DNA from 4 places in the Arthrobacter sp. YC-RL1 genome. Region 1 is predicted to be linked to each of the others. Evidence: riboswitches for the same ligand, from Rfam matches in the RefSeq annotation. Region 1 holds a riboswitch; each other region holds the start of a gene.
What was found. A riboswitch is a leader RNA that binds a small molecule or an ion and turns the genes downstream of it on or off. The one in region 1 is predicted to bind S-adenosylmethionine.

Region 2: it holds a riboswitch for S-adenosylmethionine, as region 1 does, so the genes downstream of both, ATC04_RS14655 (aminotransferase class I/II-fold pyridoxal phosphate-dependent enzyme) here and ATC04_RS03675 (OsmC family protein) in region 1, are expected to answer to the same signal.
Region 3: it holds a riboswitch for S-adenosylmethionine, as region 1 does, so the genes downstream of both, ATC04_RS15220 (hypothetical protein) here and ATC04_RS03675 (OsmC family protein) in region 1, are expected to answer to the same signal.
Region 4: it holds a riboswitch for S-adenosylmethionine, as region 1 does, so the genes downstream of both, ATC04_RS16670 (ABC transporter substrate-binding protein) here and ATC04_RS03675 (OsmC family protein) in region 1, are expected to answer to the same signal.

Annotation. Positions count from the first base shown of each region.
Region 1 covers NZ_CP013297.1:793,599-797,124, forward strand. The annotation lists gene ATC04_RS03665 (hypothetical protein) at 1-2, opposite strand, end outside; gene ATC04_RS19205 (cytochrome P450) at 79-486, opposite strand; gene ATC04_RS03675 (OsmC family protein) at 896-1,447, opposite strand; SAM riboswitch class IV at 1,479-1,600, opposite strand; gene ATC04_RS03680 (DEAD/DEAH box helicase) at 1,750-3,526, shown strand, end outside.
Region 2 covers NZ_CP013297.1:3,165,956-3,169,481, forward strand. The annotation lists gene ATC04_RS14650 (cystathionine gamma-synthase) at 1-974, opposite strand, end outside; gene ATC04_RS14655 (aminotransferase class I/II-fold pyridoxal phosphate-dependent enzyme) at 971-2,287, opposite strand; SAM riboswitch class I at 2,428-2,518, opposite strand; gene ATC04_RS14660 (LysR family transcriptional regulator) at 2,740-3,526, opposite strand, start outside.
Region 3 covers NZ_CP013297.1:3,304,366-3,307,891, forward strand. The annotation lists gene ATC04_RS15210 (helix-turn-helix domain-containing protein) at 116-679, opposite strand; gene ATC04_RS15215 (DinB family protein) at 881-1,480, shown strand; SAM riboswitch class IV at 1,555-1,668, shown strand; gene ATC04_RS15220 (hypothetical protein) at 1,684-1,950, shown strand; gene ATC04_RS15225 (VIT1/CCC1 transporter family protein) at 2,006-3,109, shown strand; gene ATC04_RS15230 (LOG family protein) at 3,179-3,526, opposite strand, start outside.
Region 4 covers NZ_CP013297.1:3,621,891-3,625,416, reverse strand. The annotation lists gene ATC04_RS16680 (SDR family oxidoreductase) at 1-34, opposite strand, end outside; gene ATC04_RS16675 (biliverdin-producing heme oxygenase) at 129-797, opposite strand; SAM riboswitch class I at 1,209-1,300, shown strand; gene ATC04_RS16670 (ABC transporter substrate-binding protein) at 1,422-3,056, shown strand; gene ATC04_RS16665 (ABC transporter permease) at 3,068-3,526, shown strand, end outside.

The DNA.
Region 1 (3,526 bases):
ATTAGGTCAGGACCCCCGGTGCGATGAGCTAATTGTTGACTAGAATCTATCCGGTTCTTCCGACAAATTGGCGACCAACTACCAGATGATCAGCGGAAGCTTGCTGAATCCACTGCCGGGGAAGTGGGCGCGGACCGGCGGATCGTTCTCGATGGACACCAGCCGGTGGACGCGCAAGATCAGTTCTTCGATCAATACCCGCAGTTCCAGCCGTGCCAGGGGCGCACCGGGGCAGTTGTGGATCCCTGCCCCGTAAAGCGAGTTCAGGCTCGGATGCCGGTCGAGGAGGATGTCGTCGGGATCTCCGAAAGCGCTTTCGTCGCGGTTGGCCGACGCCCCCATGGTGCTCACACGTTTGCCGGCAGGAATACGTACCCTGGAAATCTCTACATCCTTTATAGCGACCAGCCGGTCGGAAACTAGCGGTGCAGGGGAGCACAGTATCCGTCGGTAACGGCATCGACCAGGCGTGAAGCAGACTCGCAGGGATGCCGAGTCTGGTCGAAATTGTGGTTAGTTCGCTTACTGTCCAATTGCTCAGCAGGCTGACCAGTTCCTTCATCGGTCATCTTGCGGTCGTAGACCCACTCATTCATCAGACAGGTGGTCAGATCCTTTGACGCGTTTCCCCAGCACAGCGCCAGTTCCTCAGCGGGATGTAGCCGCCGATCTCGATGGCGTTTTGCTTCATGGCCGTGCGGTTCTGCTCTCCGGTCGCAACACTGCCGAGACGCCTCGGGATCCTTGGGTCCCACTGGACAATTTTCGGCGCAGACATGGCAGCTTCTTCCGGTCCTTAGCCTTCGCAGTCAGCCTATGAGTGCCACGCCGTGGAAACAAGGCTCTGTGTAAAGCATGGCGTCGCCCGTGAAGCGGGCAACGCCATGCTGATCAGCTAGTTGTTGGAAACCAGCGAGATCTTTGTGCTCACCGGCACCGGATTGGCGAACAGATCCAGAACCGGGCAGTGGGCGTCGACTGCCTGGCGCAGTTCATCGTAGCGCTCCGCGGTTTCCGGGCCGGTGATCTGCACATCGAGATCCACCGAGGTGAAGCCGGGGCGGATCGACTTGTCGATGCCGAACAGGCCGCGTACATCTAAATTCCCGTTGGCCACGATCTTGACGTCGTCAACCTGAATGTTTAGACGCTCGGCGTACAGGCGGTAGACAACCACCTGGCAGGAAATCAGGGCACCGAGCGCATATTCGACAGGGCTTGCTGCCAGGTCATCGCCGCCCAGTGCCGCTGGCTCGTCCACGGTGAAGGTGTGCTTGCCGGAGACGATGTTGCTGGCCACCGAGCCAAAGCCCTCGCCCTGGACGGTGAAGGTCAGCTTGGCGCTGTCCGGGGCGGTGGAGATGCGTTCGCCCCAGCCGGTGCCAGCCTGCTGCAGGCGGACGGAGCGGTCTTCGGCAACGGAAAGGGTGGAAGCTGCGGTAGACATGAGGAATTGATCCCCTTTCTGGCGCAAGGGGCGCCATCGCTTACGAATCTGTCTTTCAGGTCCGTCGAATCATCACCTGGAGCACCCCGCACAATGACGCGAATAGGGTTGCCGTCCAACCAGCCAGGGCTTGTGTGGTTAGAACTCGTGATTCAGTAGTTACTTTTCTACCGGGTTTCTTCGTGGTTGGTAAATAGCTTTCTTCATGTTTCGTCACAGGAAGAACTGTCCATTGCGTCGATAGAATTGATCACGAACTCCGCGCAGTTACGGCGCGGCCTCCTACCCGAGAAGTTGTGAGCATGGAATACCAGCTGACCCCCGTCGCCGCTCAAACCCTGGTCACCGAAGGCGAGTACAGCCAAGGGTGGCTGATGGCCAATTCCGGGCAGGTGACCATTTCAGACCGTCGGCAGATGCCCGGTCGTTCGATCGTTTCCGGCTGGGTTCTCCGGGCCTTCGTCGTGGTCCAGCTTTCCATCGAGGGCACGAGCATCAGCTTCAGCAGCCGTTGCGATGCGCATCCGGAAGAATATTCCTGCGCGGATGTCGCAGCGTTGCTCGTGGAAGCAACCCAGATCGGCAGCGGCGGCTTCGCAGTTTCGGATGTAGTCAGGGCAGAAGACACCTGGAAAGCTCCGCAGGCTCCGCAATGGGAACGGACCCTGAAGCGGCTGCTTCCGCAGGTGCCTGCCGGTGCTGAGCACGAAAACGACCTTGAAGAGGAACCACTGGGACTGATCCTCAAAGTCATCCCCGCCACTCGATTTGGCCGGCCGACCTTGAACCTCAACGCGCGTCCGGCCCGCAGGGGAACCCGCAGCCCCTGGGTCCAGACCGGAGTATCTTGGCGTAAGCTGCCATTTGACGACAGGTTCGCCAAGGAGCAGCGCCGCGCCGCCAACGAATTGGTCATGCTCAACGAACGATCCCAGCATGACCAATATGGCCATGTCTGGGATGCGACCGACTGGATCATCCTGAACAACTTGCCCGGAAAAGACCTGCGCGAAGCCTTCGACCTGATCCATGAAACCGGAATTCACATTGTCAACGGCAACGCCAGCAACCGCAGCGAGGTGTCTTTTGCGGATCTTTCCGGTTCAGCCTTTCTCGACTTGCGGCGAAACGACAGCGGCCTGACCATTGAAGGCATTTTCCGCGGTCCGAACGGCGAAACGGATAACGTCTTGGCATTGGGCAACCCGCCGTCCATGATTGCCTTTGCCGACAAACCGCTGGACAAGGCGAAAAATCTTTCACTGGCACCGCTGGAAGACGCGGTAGGGCCGGAGCTGAGGGATCTCATCAGCGCCGGCGCAATGATGGTTCCGACCAAAGACATCGAGGACTTCGAAAGTGGGTACCTGAACTCCCTTCGGCAGGTGGCACCGGTGCGCAGCGAAGATGCCAGCTACAGGGTTCCCCAGCCGGCACGCCCGGTGCTCCAGCTTCAGCTGACTGAAACTGGAACTGGTTTGACCATGAGCTTTGCGTGGAAATATCCGCCCAAATCGCCACGCCAGAAGTCGGTTGAACGCGAGATCATCAGCTCGGTGAACGACAAGCTCGGCGGGGACCAACCACTGGGCCAGACGACCAAGAACGGTGTCTTCCCAGAACAAGAACTCTCCAAGAGCCAAGCCATTGAATTCGTCATGTACCTCCTTCCGTTGCTTGAGGAACACCCGGATATCCTCATCACCGGCCACGAGCAGTTGCCGAGCTATTCACTGAATTCCGAACCGGCCAAGGTGAGCATCGAAGCGGGGGAGAGCACCGGAGACTGGTTCGACCTGGCCGTCGAGGTGTCCATCAACGGGATGAAGGTGCCGTTCGCCGAATTGCTTTCCGCATTAACCATGGGGGACGAATACTTGGTCCTTGAGGACATGACGGTGATTCCGATTGACGGACCGGAATTCCACCAGCTGCGCCAGCTGGTCCAGGAAGCCGGGGAACTGGGCACCGTGTCCGGCAACAGCATCCGAATCCACCGCTTGAGCATCGACTGGTGGCAGGAATTGGTGGACTTGGGCATCATCGAAGCCCAGGAAAACCAGTGGCTCCAGACCATGT
Region 2 (3,526 bases), 2.4 Mb from region 1:
AAGAGCTCCATAGACTCGGCGAAGGCGCGGGCGGCTGCCTCGTCAGCCAACTGCAGCGAGAGGATCCCGCCGAAGTCCCGCTGCTGCCGGGTGGCGAGCTCGTGTCCTGGATGCCCGGGTAGCCCCGGGTAGTAGACACGAGTGACATCCGGCCGGTCCTCCAGCCATCCGGCCAGCGTTGAGGCGGTGGTGCAGTGGCGTTCCATGCGCAGGCCCAGGGTCTTCAGCCCGCGCGAGGCCAGGTAGTTGTCCTGCGGCCCGGACACCGCGCCGCCGGCGAACTGTTGGTAGCCCACGGCCTCGGCCAGCGACTGCCCGCGGTGCAGGTGCTCCCCCACGATCACCGCGCCGCCAAGCACGTCCGAGTGCCCGCCGATGTACTTGGTGGTCGAGTGCACCACCGCGTGCGCGCCGAATTCCAGCGGACGCTGCAGGTACGGGGTGGCGAAGGTGTTGTCCACGACTAGCAGCGCGCCGGCTTCCGCGGCCACGGAGGCCCAGCCTGCCAGATCAGCGATGCCCAGCAGCGGGTTGGAGGGGGTTTCCACCCACAGCAGCGCGGTGTTCGGGCGCAGCGCTGCGCGCACCGCATCGAGGTTGGTGATGTCCACGGCGCTGGCGGTGATGCCCCACTTGTGGTGCAGGCGGGTGATCAGCCGGTTGGTGCCGCCGTAGCCGTCGGCGCCCAGCACGATGTGGTCGCCCGGGGCGAGCAGCGCCCGCAGCAGCGCGTCTTCCGCCGCGATCCCGGAGGCGAAGGAGAAGCCTGCGGCTCCGCCTTCCAAAGCGGTGAGCTGGGTTTCGAACCCGTTGCGGGTCGGGTTGGATCCGCGGGAGTACTCGTGGCCCGCGCGCAGCACGTTGATGCCGTCCTGGATGAAGGTGCTGGTCTGGTAGATCGGAGGGATCACCGCACCGGTGTGCGGATCCTTTTCCTGGCCGGCGTGCACCGCCAGCGTGTTGAAGCCGCTCATGCGAAGCTCTCCTCTCGGGTGGCGGCCTGGGCCGCATTCAGCGCGCGGTCCAGGTCGCGGATCAAGTCTGCGGGGTCTTCCAGTCCTACCGAGATCCGCAGCACCGCGCGGTTCAGGCCCGCGTCGGCCAGCTGCGCTTCGGAGAGCCGGCAGTGGGTCATGGTGGCAGGGTGGGCGATCATGGTGCGGGTGTCGCCGATGTTGGCGGCCAGCACAATCACCTCCAGGCTGTCGATGAACGCGGAGACCAGGGCCTCGTCGTGCAGTTCCACCGCCAGCACGCTGCCGGTGCCGCGCGGGAAGAAGCGTTTGGCCCGCTCAAAGTGCGGGTGCCCGGGCCGGCTGGGGTGGTGCACCTGCGCCACCGCGGGGTGCGCCTGCAGGAAGTTTGCCAACAGCAGCAGGTTCTGCTGCGCCGCGGCGGTGCGCACGGACAGCGTCTCGATGCCTGTCAGGATGCCATGGGCGCTGGCCGCCGGCAGGGTCGGGCCCAAGTCATGCAGGAACTTGGAACGCACCAGCATGGAATAGGCTCCGGCCCCGTAGCGTTCGAGCAGCGAGGTGCCGGCGTAGCGGGCCCGCGGCGCGGCGACCTGCGCCCAGCGGACCGGGTCCGAGAAGTCGAAGGTCCCGGAGTCCACGACCACGCCGCCGAGCACCTGGCCGTGGCCGGCCAGGGCCTTGGTGGCCGAATGCACCACGATGTCCGCGCCGTGCAGCAGCGGCCGGAAGTTTGCAGGGGTGGCCAGTGTGTTGTCCACGACCACCGGGATGTTGTGGCGGTGGGCGATCTCGCTGAGCGCCGGCAAATCCGGCAGCGTGGACAGCGGGTTGGTGACCGATTCAAGGAAAAACGCGCGGGTGTCTTCCTCGATGGCGGCCTCCCATGCCGCCGGGTCATCCGGGTCCACGAAGCTGATGCGGATGCCGAAGTCGTTGAATGAATCGGTGAGCAGGTCCACGGTGCCGCCGTACAGCTGGCTGGAGGCGATGATGTGCTTGGGTCCCTGGGTTAGCGCCAGCAGCGCCAGCGCCACGGCAGCCTGGCCGGTGGCGGTGGCCACCGCGTTGGCTCCGGCTTCCAATGCGGCGGCGCGCTGCTCGAAGACCGACACCGTGGGGTTCCCGGTGCGCGAATAGGTGAAGCCCGACTGGCGCAGCGCGAACTTCTCCACCGCATCGGCGTGCGAGGGAAATTCGTAGGCCGCGGAGGAATACAGCGGCACGGTCAGCGGTCGGTAGTCCCCGCTCGGGGTGTATCCGGCGTGGATCGCCGCGGTTGACTGCTGTGCGAGGTCTCGTGGCTGGGCCATGGCAGTACTCCTTCTCGTTGTGTAGTCCACGAGAGAGTGCACCGAACACGGTGCCGCGCACCGCCGGTGCCAGGCCGATTGCCGGCCTGGACATCACGGTACGAGGCACAGCGCCGCGGTTTATAACGCGGCTCGGAGCTGCTCCATCGTTCCTGGCATTAGCACCTTTCGGTTTCCCGATGGTTGCTGCGACGTCGACGAGCCAGATCTCTTAGTCGCTCTAGATGGGTAAGTAGTTCCATGGTTGGCCACCGGTGCCGGCAGGCGCAAGCGGGGGCGCGGCCGGCGCTTAATGCAGTGCCGCGGCCCGTCATATGTCGCGGTTTCGTCATGCTGGGCCATGCCCCGTATGGCCCATGTGACGCGCTAAATGGGGCAAAAACCCCTGAATTCCGGGAATTATGGGCTTATATGTGTCGCGTGAGGACGAATTGAAGACTCACTATGACGTTTCAGCCCAGCAAGTGAACGCCGAACTCGGAGACCACCGAGCGTACTTCCTCAAGGTAGCGCTGGGCCTGTTCGGTCAGCGGGATCGCAGCGTGGTCGATCCAGCCGATCTCGATCCGCTCGTCGATATCCAGCGGGATGGCAACGATGGACGGGTCCAGCTCGTCGCTGATGATGCCGGTGGAGATCGTGTACCCGCCTAGGCCGATCATGAGGTTGAAGATGGTCGCGCGGTCCGAGACCCTGATCTCGCGCTTGCTGGAGAGGGTGGAGAGGATTTCCTCGGCGAAGTAGAACGAGTTGTTCGCGCCCTGGTCGAAGGTCAGCCGGGGCAGGTCCTCGAGGTCCTCCAGGGTGGCGCGCCGGCGGGATGCCAGCGGGTTGGTGCGCGAGATGAAGATGTGCGGATCTGCAAGGAACAGCGGGTGGAACACCAGCCGGGATTCGCGCAGCAGCTTGTCGATGACCTTGCGGTTGAAGTCGTTGCGGTAGAGGATACCTATTTCGCTGCGCAGCGTGCGCACGTCCTCGATGATCTCCTCAGTGCGGGTCTCGCGCAGCGAGAACTCGTACTCCTCGGCCCCGCTGGCCTGGACCATGCGCACGAACGCATCCACGGAGAACGAGTAGTGCTGGGTCGAAATGCCCAGCAGGCGGCGGGAAGGCGGGCGGCCCAGGTAGCGATGCTCCAGCAGCTGCACCTGTTCGAGCACCTGGCGGGCATAGCCCAGGAATTCAGCGCCCTCGACGGTGAGCGTCACGCCCTTGGCTGAACGCACCAGCAGCGTG
Region 3 (3,526 bases), 2.5 Mb from region 1:
GTCGGCGGGCACTATTCCAAGAATACGCGGTGCAGTGGCCAGCCGTGAACGCGGCGCCTCTTCGCGGCAGGCTCTGTCCGGGGAGTCACACCACACCGGGAGCCACTGCACAGACTCAGAGAATCAGGGTCCAGAGCACCACGGCAGGTTCATCGCCGGGGTTTTCCCAGCTGTGCGGTTCCCGCCCCGGAAAGGTCATGGTGTCCCCCGCAGCGAGCTCGACCACCCGTTCGGGCAGCACCAGCGTGAACACCCCGGAGGCCACGTGCAGCACTTCGAGCTCGCAATCCACCGAATACAGTTCGCTCTCCCCCTTGCCCCGGGGTTCCACTTCGGCGCGAATGACCTGGACGCGCTTTTCGCCGCGCGGGGTGACCAGCTTCTCGGTGATGCCCGAGCCTCCCAGCGAGATGCGCGGCGCATCCCCCAGTCGCACCAAAGTCGTGTCCGGTACTTCGAACAGGGTCCCGACCTCGATCCCCAGCACCTCGCAGAGCTTGAGCAGCGTGGAGACCGACGGACTGGTCAAGTCGCGTTCGACGCGGGAAAGAAACCCCTTGGTCAACCCGGAAAGCTCGGCGACCTGGTCGATCGTCATGTGCTGCTGCTGGCGGACGCCGCGCAGCCGTGCTCCGATGTTGATTGACGAGCCTGAGGGTTCGACGGGCAGAGCTTTCATCCGTGGGGCACCTGGACCTGTTCACTCGAAGGATAGGCAGCGACCGCGGGAGTGTACTTCTGCCGGCCGCTCTGCGTCCCCAGTTTACCAATACGCAACTTCCGGCCAACCGGAGCGGAAGAATATGACACCTTGGCTTCGGTGGCTTCCCATTTCCTGAAGCGGGTTCCCCGAACCGTGGCCTGCACCTACACTCGGTCCATGGACGACACCCCGAACAGCACCGCGGCCAGGCTGCGCGAATACCTGAACGACGCGCGGCAGGCAGTCATCTTCAAAAGCCGGCAGCTCGGCGAGGAGCTGGCCCGCCAACCCATGACCCCCACCGGCACGCACGTGCTGGGCGTCGTGCACCACCTGGCGATCACCGAGTACGGCTACTTCGGTGCGTGCCTCAATCGGCCGGTCAACGACTCCTACGTCCAGCAGCTGCTGGACATCGACGACCCGCAGGCGGATTTCATTCCGCCAGCCGATGCCAGCGCGCAGCAGGTCATCGAGCTCTACCAGCGGGCCATCGCCTTCGCCGAGGCCGGGTTCGACCAGCTGGAGCTCGCCTCCCCGGCCGAAGTCCCCTGGTGGGTCCGCCACCGGCACACCACCCTGGAACATCTCATGGTGCACATGATCGCAGAGACCTCGCGCCATGCAGGCCATCTGGACATCGTCCGCGAGCTCCTGGACGGCCAGGTCGGGCTGCGCGCGGAAGCGCCGAACCTGCCGGACTACACACCCCGGCAATGGCAGGACCAGCGCGACCGGCTGCAGCAGACCGCGCAGTCCAGGCGCGGCTCCGACTAGCGCTTCGCGCGGAGTTCATATTACGGAATGAAACTTCACGACTTAATATTGCGGCGGTAGCATCGACACTGTTGCTTCACGAGACGCGGCGCCAAGCTCCGACTGGCCGCGCACCAACCCCAGGTTCATGGGTGGTTCGGATGAAGAAGCGGTCCGGGCATCGACCGATGCGCGGGCAAGAGCTCAGCGAGAGTTGTCGTGTCATGGCATTTTCCGTCCTCCCCATCATCGATCTGCAGACCGGACAGGTGCAGTTCACCGTGCAGGACCGCTGGTACACCCGCTACGTTTCAGACCCGGCGCACCTTGAGCGGCTGATCACCCGTTCCTCCCGGCGCCCGGTCTTCGATCCCGCGGCCGGCGAGCTGGTGGTGTTCGTGGCGTCCGCCGGGCAGCCCGATGGGCGCAGCCTTGCTTTTAGGCTTGCCAAATTCCCCGGCACCATCTCGCTGGCTAAACTGAGAGGCTGAACAGAATCCCGGGTTTCGTTGAGAAATCCCAAGCCGTAGGAGAGTCATCCTCGTGATGTCACACAGCCCCACGACTGAGCCCACCCCCGCCCAGATCCGCCGCTGGCGCAAGTACGTTGCGGACGAGGTCGCCGAAGGCGCCATCTACCGCGCGCTGGCCCAGAAGAAGACCGGACAGGAAAAGCAGATCCTGCTGGGACTGGCCGCGGCGGAAGAACGCCATGAGGAATACTGGCGCACCAAGCTCGGGGCGCATGCCCGCCCGGTGCGTCCCTCGCTGCGTCGCAGCTTCCTGCGTTTCCTCGCCCTGAGCTTCGGCTCGGTGTTCGTGCTCGCGCTGGCGCAGCGGGCCGAAAGCAGCACCCCCTACGCGACCGATGCCGACGCGTCGCCGCAGATGGCCGCCGACGAGCAGGTCCACGAGGAAGTCGTCCGCGCCCTGGCCACCGCGGGCCGCGCGCAGCTGTCGGGCAACTTCCGCGCCGCGGTCTTCGGCGCCAACGACGGCCTGGTCTCCAACCTGGCCCTGGTCATGGGCATCGGAGCGACCGGTGTTTCCTCCGGACTGGTGCTGTTCTCCGGCATCGCCGGCCTGCTGGCCGGCGCGCTGTCCATGGCCGCCGGCGAATACGTCTCCGTGCGTTCGCAGCGCGAGCTGCTCACGGCTTCGCGTCCCACTCAGGTGACGCTCACCGCCGCCCCTGACCTGGATTTGGACGCCAACGAACTGGTGCTCATCTACAAGGCCCGCGGCATGACCGACGAGGATGCCGAGCACCGCGCTGCAGAACGCATGGGCCTGTTCACCTGCGACTGCAACCCGTCCTTCTCGCTGAACCCGGAAGCCCGGGCCGAAGAGCTGGCGAACGAGCACGAGGAACTGGGCTCGGCCACCGGCGCCGCGGCGACCTCCTTCTGCCTGTTCGCCTCCGGAGCGGTCATCCCGATCCTTCCCTACATCTTCGGCATGTCAGGCCTGGCTGCGATCATCACCTCGGTGCTGCTGGTCGGCGCCGCGCTGATGATCACCGGCGGCATTGTAGGGCTGCTGTCCGGGGCCTCGCCGATGAAGCGCGGCCTGCGCCAGCTGGCCATCGGCTGGGGCGCCGCCGCAGTCACCTACTGCCTCGGCTTGCTGTTCGGCACCAACGTGGCCTGAGCCCCGCCGGCTCGATGAGCCATTCCCACGGCCGCCGCCTGCTTCACCAGGCGGCGGCCGTTGCCGTTCTCAGAATCTGGTGCGCCGGCGCAGCGACTGCATGCCGCCGATGAATTCCACCGCTTCGGCCACCGAATCGACCAGAGCGATCTTGTCCTCCATGATCTGCTCGGCGGCCAGCGCCTTGAGCAGCTGCCAAGCCGGCAGTGTGCGGGTCCAATGCTCGCGGCCGACCAACACCAGCGGCACCACCCTGGCCCCGGTGGCGTAATAGTTCTCGCAGGCGTCCTGGAAGATTTCCTGCACCGTGCCGGCGGAACCGGGCAGCACCACGATCCCGCCGTTGGATTGCTCCAGCAGCAGCGCCTCGCGGGTCGCGTTGGCGAAGAACTTGGCGATGTGCGTGGCGAACAGGTT
Region 4 (3,526 bases), 2.8 Mb from region 1:
GTTTTCCGGTAGCTCCGGCGACTGCGATCTTCATGAGTTTCCTCCGTTGACGGTTACCGTTGCCAACGACGTGCCGGCCGAAGGCATTCCCGCGGCCGGTGGCAGGTCGGTGCAGAACGTCCGAAAACCTAGGATGCGGCGCTCAGCTCGCTGGCGCTTGCCTTCAGCAGGTCCTCGAAGATCGCTTTGTTCCACTGGAACCCGCGCTTCGCCTCGTCGAGCACCGCTTCGGCATGCGAGGTGTTCGCCCCGAAAACATCGAGTTTGTCGCGGTAGGAATCCTTGTAGATTTTTGGCTTGTCGATGGCCTCGAACTTCCACATGTTCAATGCTTCATCGGAAATGGAATAGTGGCGGGATACGAGCTTTCCGATGGCTAGGCCGCCGGACAGGTCTCCCAGGTAGCGCAGGTAGTGGTGGGCGACGAGGCGCGCCGGTTCCGCCGCCGAGGCGCGGATTGCCGCAACGTAGGCCTCGGTGGCCGGCAACGCCGCTGGGATCTCCTTCAACCCGTGGGCCGGCAGCAGGACATCCAGGTCTTTTGCAATCTGCCCACTGCGTTCAAGTGCCGCGTCGAAGATTTCGCGAAGTTCCGGATCCGCGGCAAGCACCCGGACTTCTTCTTCCAACGCACCGTAGATGTAGTGGTACTGGGCAATCAGCAACATGTAGTCGCGTGCCGAGCGTTCCCCGCCCATCAACTTGGTGATGAAGTCGTTGGATTCTGCGGCGTGGTGATCTTCCTGGGTGACGCTGCGAAGCCGGGCGGAAAACTGTGTTGCGTCGGTGGCGCTCATGTTGCCCGTCTTTCTTAGCGCGATTGGAATGGCGAAATTTTTTACTAAGCTAACCTAATTTCCGGTTTCAATCGAGGGTTGTTCCATTCTGCAGGAGACGGTGATTTCCGTGTTCACCGGACGGCGGACGCATCGGCTTGGGAAGGGCGGGCCGTGGTCGCTGATATCGCGATTTTGTCCAACTAGCTCCTTCATCCATGGAGCCGCAACAGATCTTGCTTCCTGGTGCCGAGTCAAGAATTTGTCAGAGCTGTCGACAAGAATCGTCACAAGACGCTTTGTGACGTGCAAAATGACTCGTTTCAAGAGCGTTGATAACCGTTGCTGGGTTTCATGACGTTTTACTTACGTCACGCTTGGTCATATTCAACTCCGTGTTCGACACTGAAATTGTTCAAGAAATTGGACACCACACCATCCAGAGCGACTGAGAGACCTGGCTCGTTGACGTCGCAGCAACCACCCGACATCGGGAGCGGTGCTAAGGCCAGGACCGATGGAGATTGCTAGATTTCGCAACGGTCCTTTAAGGGGAGATCTCTGCCTTCCCTCGAACTCGCTACAAGCGGATCGTTGAACATCAGGCGTAATCCTCGGGTCCAACACCGAGAGGAACACACGAAGATGCGTACTTCGCACCTGAGCTTGAAAGCAGCGGCCCTTGTCACCGTCCTAGGCCTGACGCTGACTGCCTGCGGCGGAAACTCGACAACTGCCGCCCCAGCGGAAGGCGCCCCGACCGCCTCCGGCGAACCGGTTGAAGGCGGCACCTTCACCTTCGCCGAGGTCACCCCGATCAACAACTGGCAGACCCAGGCAGCGCGCTTCTACGAGAAGGCCAACGTGCTGAACTCGGTCCTTGACCGCCTGACCTACTTCGACGTTGAATCCGGCAAGCTGGTGGGCTGGATTGCCAAGGATTTCAAAGCGAACAAGGAGCAGACGGAATTCACCTTCACCATTCGCGACGGAGTGACTTTTTCGGATGGATCCGCGCTTAATGCCGAAGCGGTTAAGCTGAATCTTGACGCGCTGGGTCTGGGCATCAAAGATGCACAGATCGCTCCAAACGTGGACTTCGGCGCCTACAAGTCGGCCGAGGTCGTGGGGGAGAACCAGGTAAAGGTGACGCTGAAGCGTCCCGACGCCAACTTCCTGCGCGCTACTTCTTCGGTCGCCGCAGGCCTGGTCTCCCCGAAGACCTTGAAGCTGGACAATGCAGGCCAGTCAGCCATCGCCAAGATCGTCGGTTCCGGCCCGTTTGTCTTCGAATCGGAAAAGCCGGACGAAGAAGTGGTGTTCACCAGCCGCGATGACTACGCCTGGGCCCCGGAAACCGCCCCGAACCAGGGCGACGCATACCTTGACTCCCTCGTGGTCAAGTACCTGCCTGAAGTCGCAAGCCGCGCCGGCGCCGCCCAGTCGGGCCAGGTCGACCTGGTCCGAGGTCTGCAGCCGGTGGACGAGCAGGTACTGGCAGCCAACGGCGGCCAGGTCTTCGCCGCGCAGGGAGTGGACCTGACCACGAACCAGGCAGCAGTGCGCATCGGCTCCGGCAAGCTGGCGGACGCCAAGGTCCGCCAGGCGCTGCAGGTCGGAATCGACCGCCAAGCCATCAAGGACACCGTGCTGTCCGACAGCTACGTCGTGGCGGGATCGATCTTGAACCACAAGGCCCCGGGTTTCGTCGACCTGTCCTCTGAAATCGCCTACAACCCGGAGAAATCAAAGCAGCTCCTGGACGAAGCAGGCTGGAAGGTCGGCGCCGACGGCATCCGTGAGAAGGACGGCGAAAAGCTGGAAATCACGGTGGCCACCTCGAACAACTCGGTTGTCATCAAGCCGGCCTTCGAATTGATCGAGCAGCAGTGGCGCGACCTTGGCGTGAAGCTGGTCAACCGCGCGGCCGACAACACCTTCCTGGTCAACGCACTGGTCGACGACAAGGTCGAATTCTTCGGCACCCGCCAGTTCGCCCTCGGCGGCCTCGGCCCGGTGTACGCGCCGGCCAACAATACCCAGACCCTGAACTCCGACGAGGAACTGAACAAGCTCTTCGCCAAGGAACAGGCGGCAACCAGCGAAGAAGAGCATCTGAAGCTGGTCGAAGAAGAACAGCGTGCACTGGTGCTGGACAAGGCCCTGACGCTCGTACTGTGGGACGAGGTCCAGGTTTACGGCGCGAACAAGTCAGCCCACGTCGAGTTCACCTCCGGTACCGCCCCGATCTTCCAGGGCGCTTGGAAGAGCGAAGGCTAGGAGTCGAAGCCATGGGCGGATACATTGCCAAGCGCGTAGGCCAGGCCCTGCTGGTGATCTGGCTTGCCTACACCGCGGTATTCATCGCAGTTCAGTCGCTTCCCAACGACCCGGTGACGATTTTCCTGAACTCGGACTCGGCAGCTGATCCGGCGACTATCGCGCAGATGAAGGAGTACTACGGGTACGACCAACCGGTCATTGTCCAGTACTTCTCCCAGCTACTCGGTCTGCTGCGCGGAGATCTGGGATACTCCCTGTCCAGCGGCTCTGAAGTATCCGCCCGCATCGGCGAAGTCGCCGGTTCAACGTTGGTGCTGGCAGGCTCGGCCTTCGTTGTCGCGGTCGTTTTGGCTGTGGCGCTCACGGCCGCGGCCACCCTGGCCCGCGGCACCAAGCTGCGCAACCTGCTGCTGAATCTTCCGCCGCTCATGGTTTCCATCCCGGTCTTCTGGCTTGGGCTGGTGCTG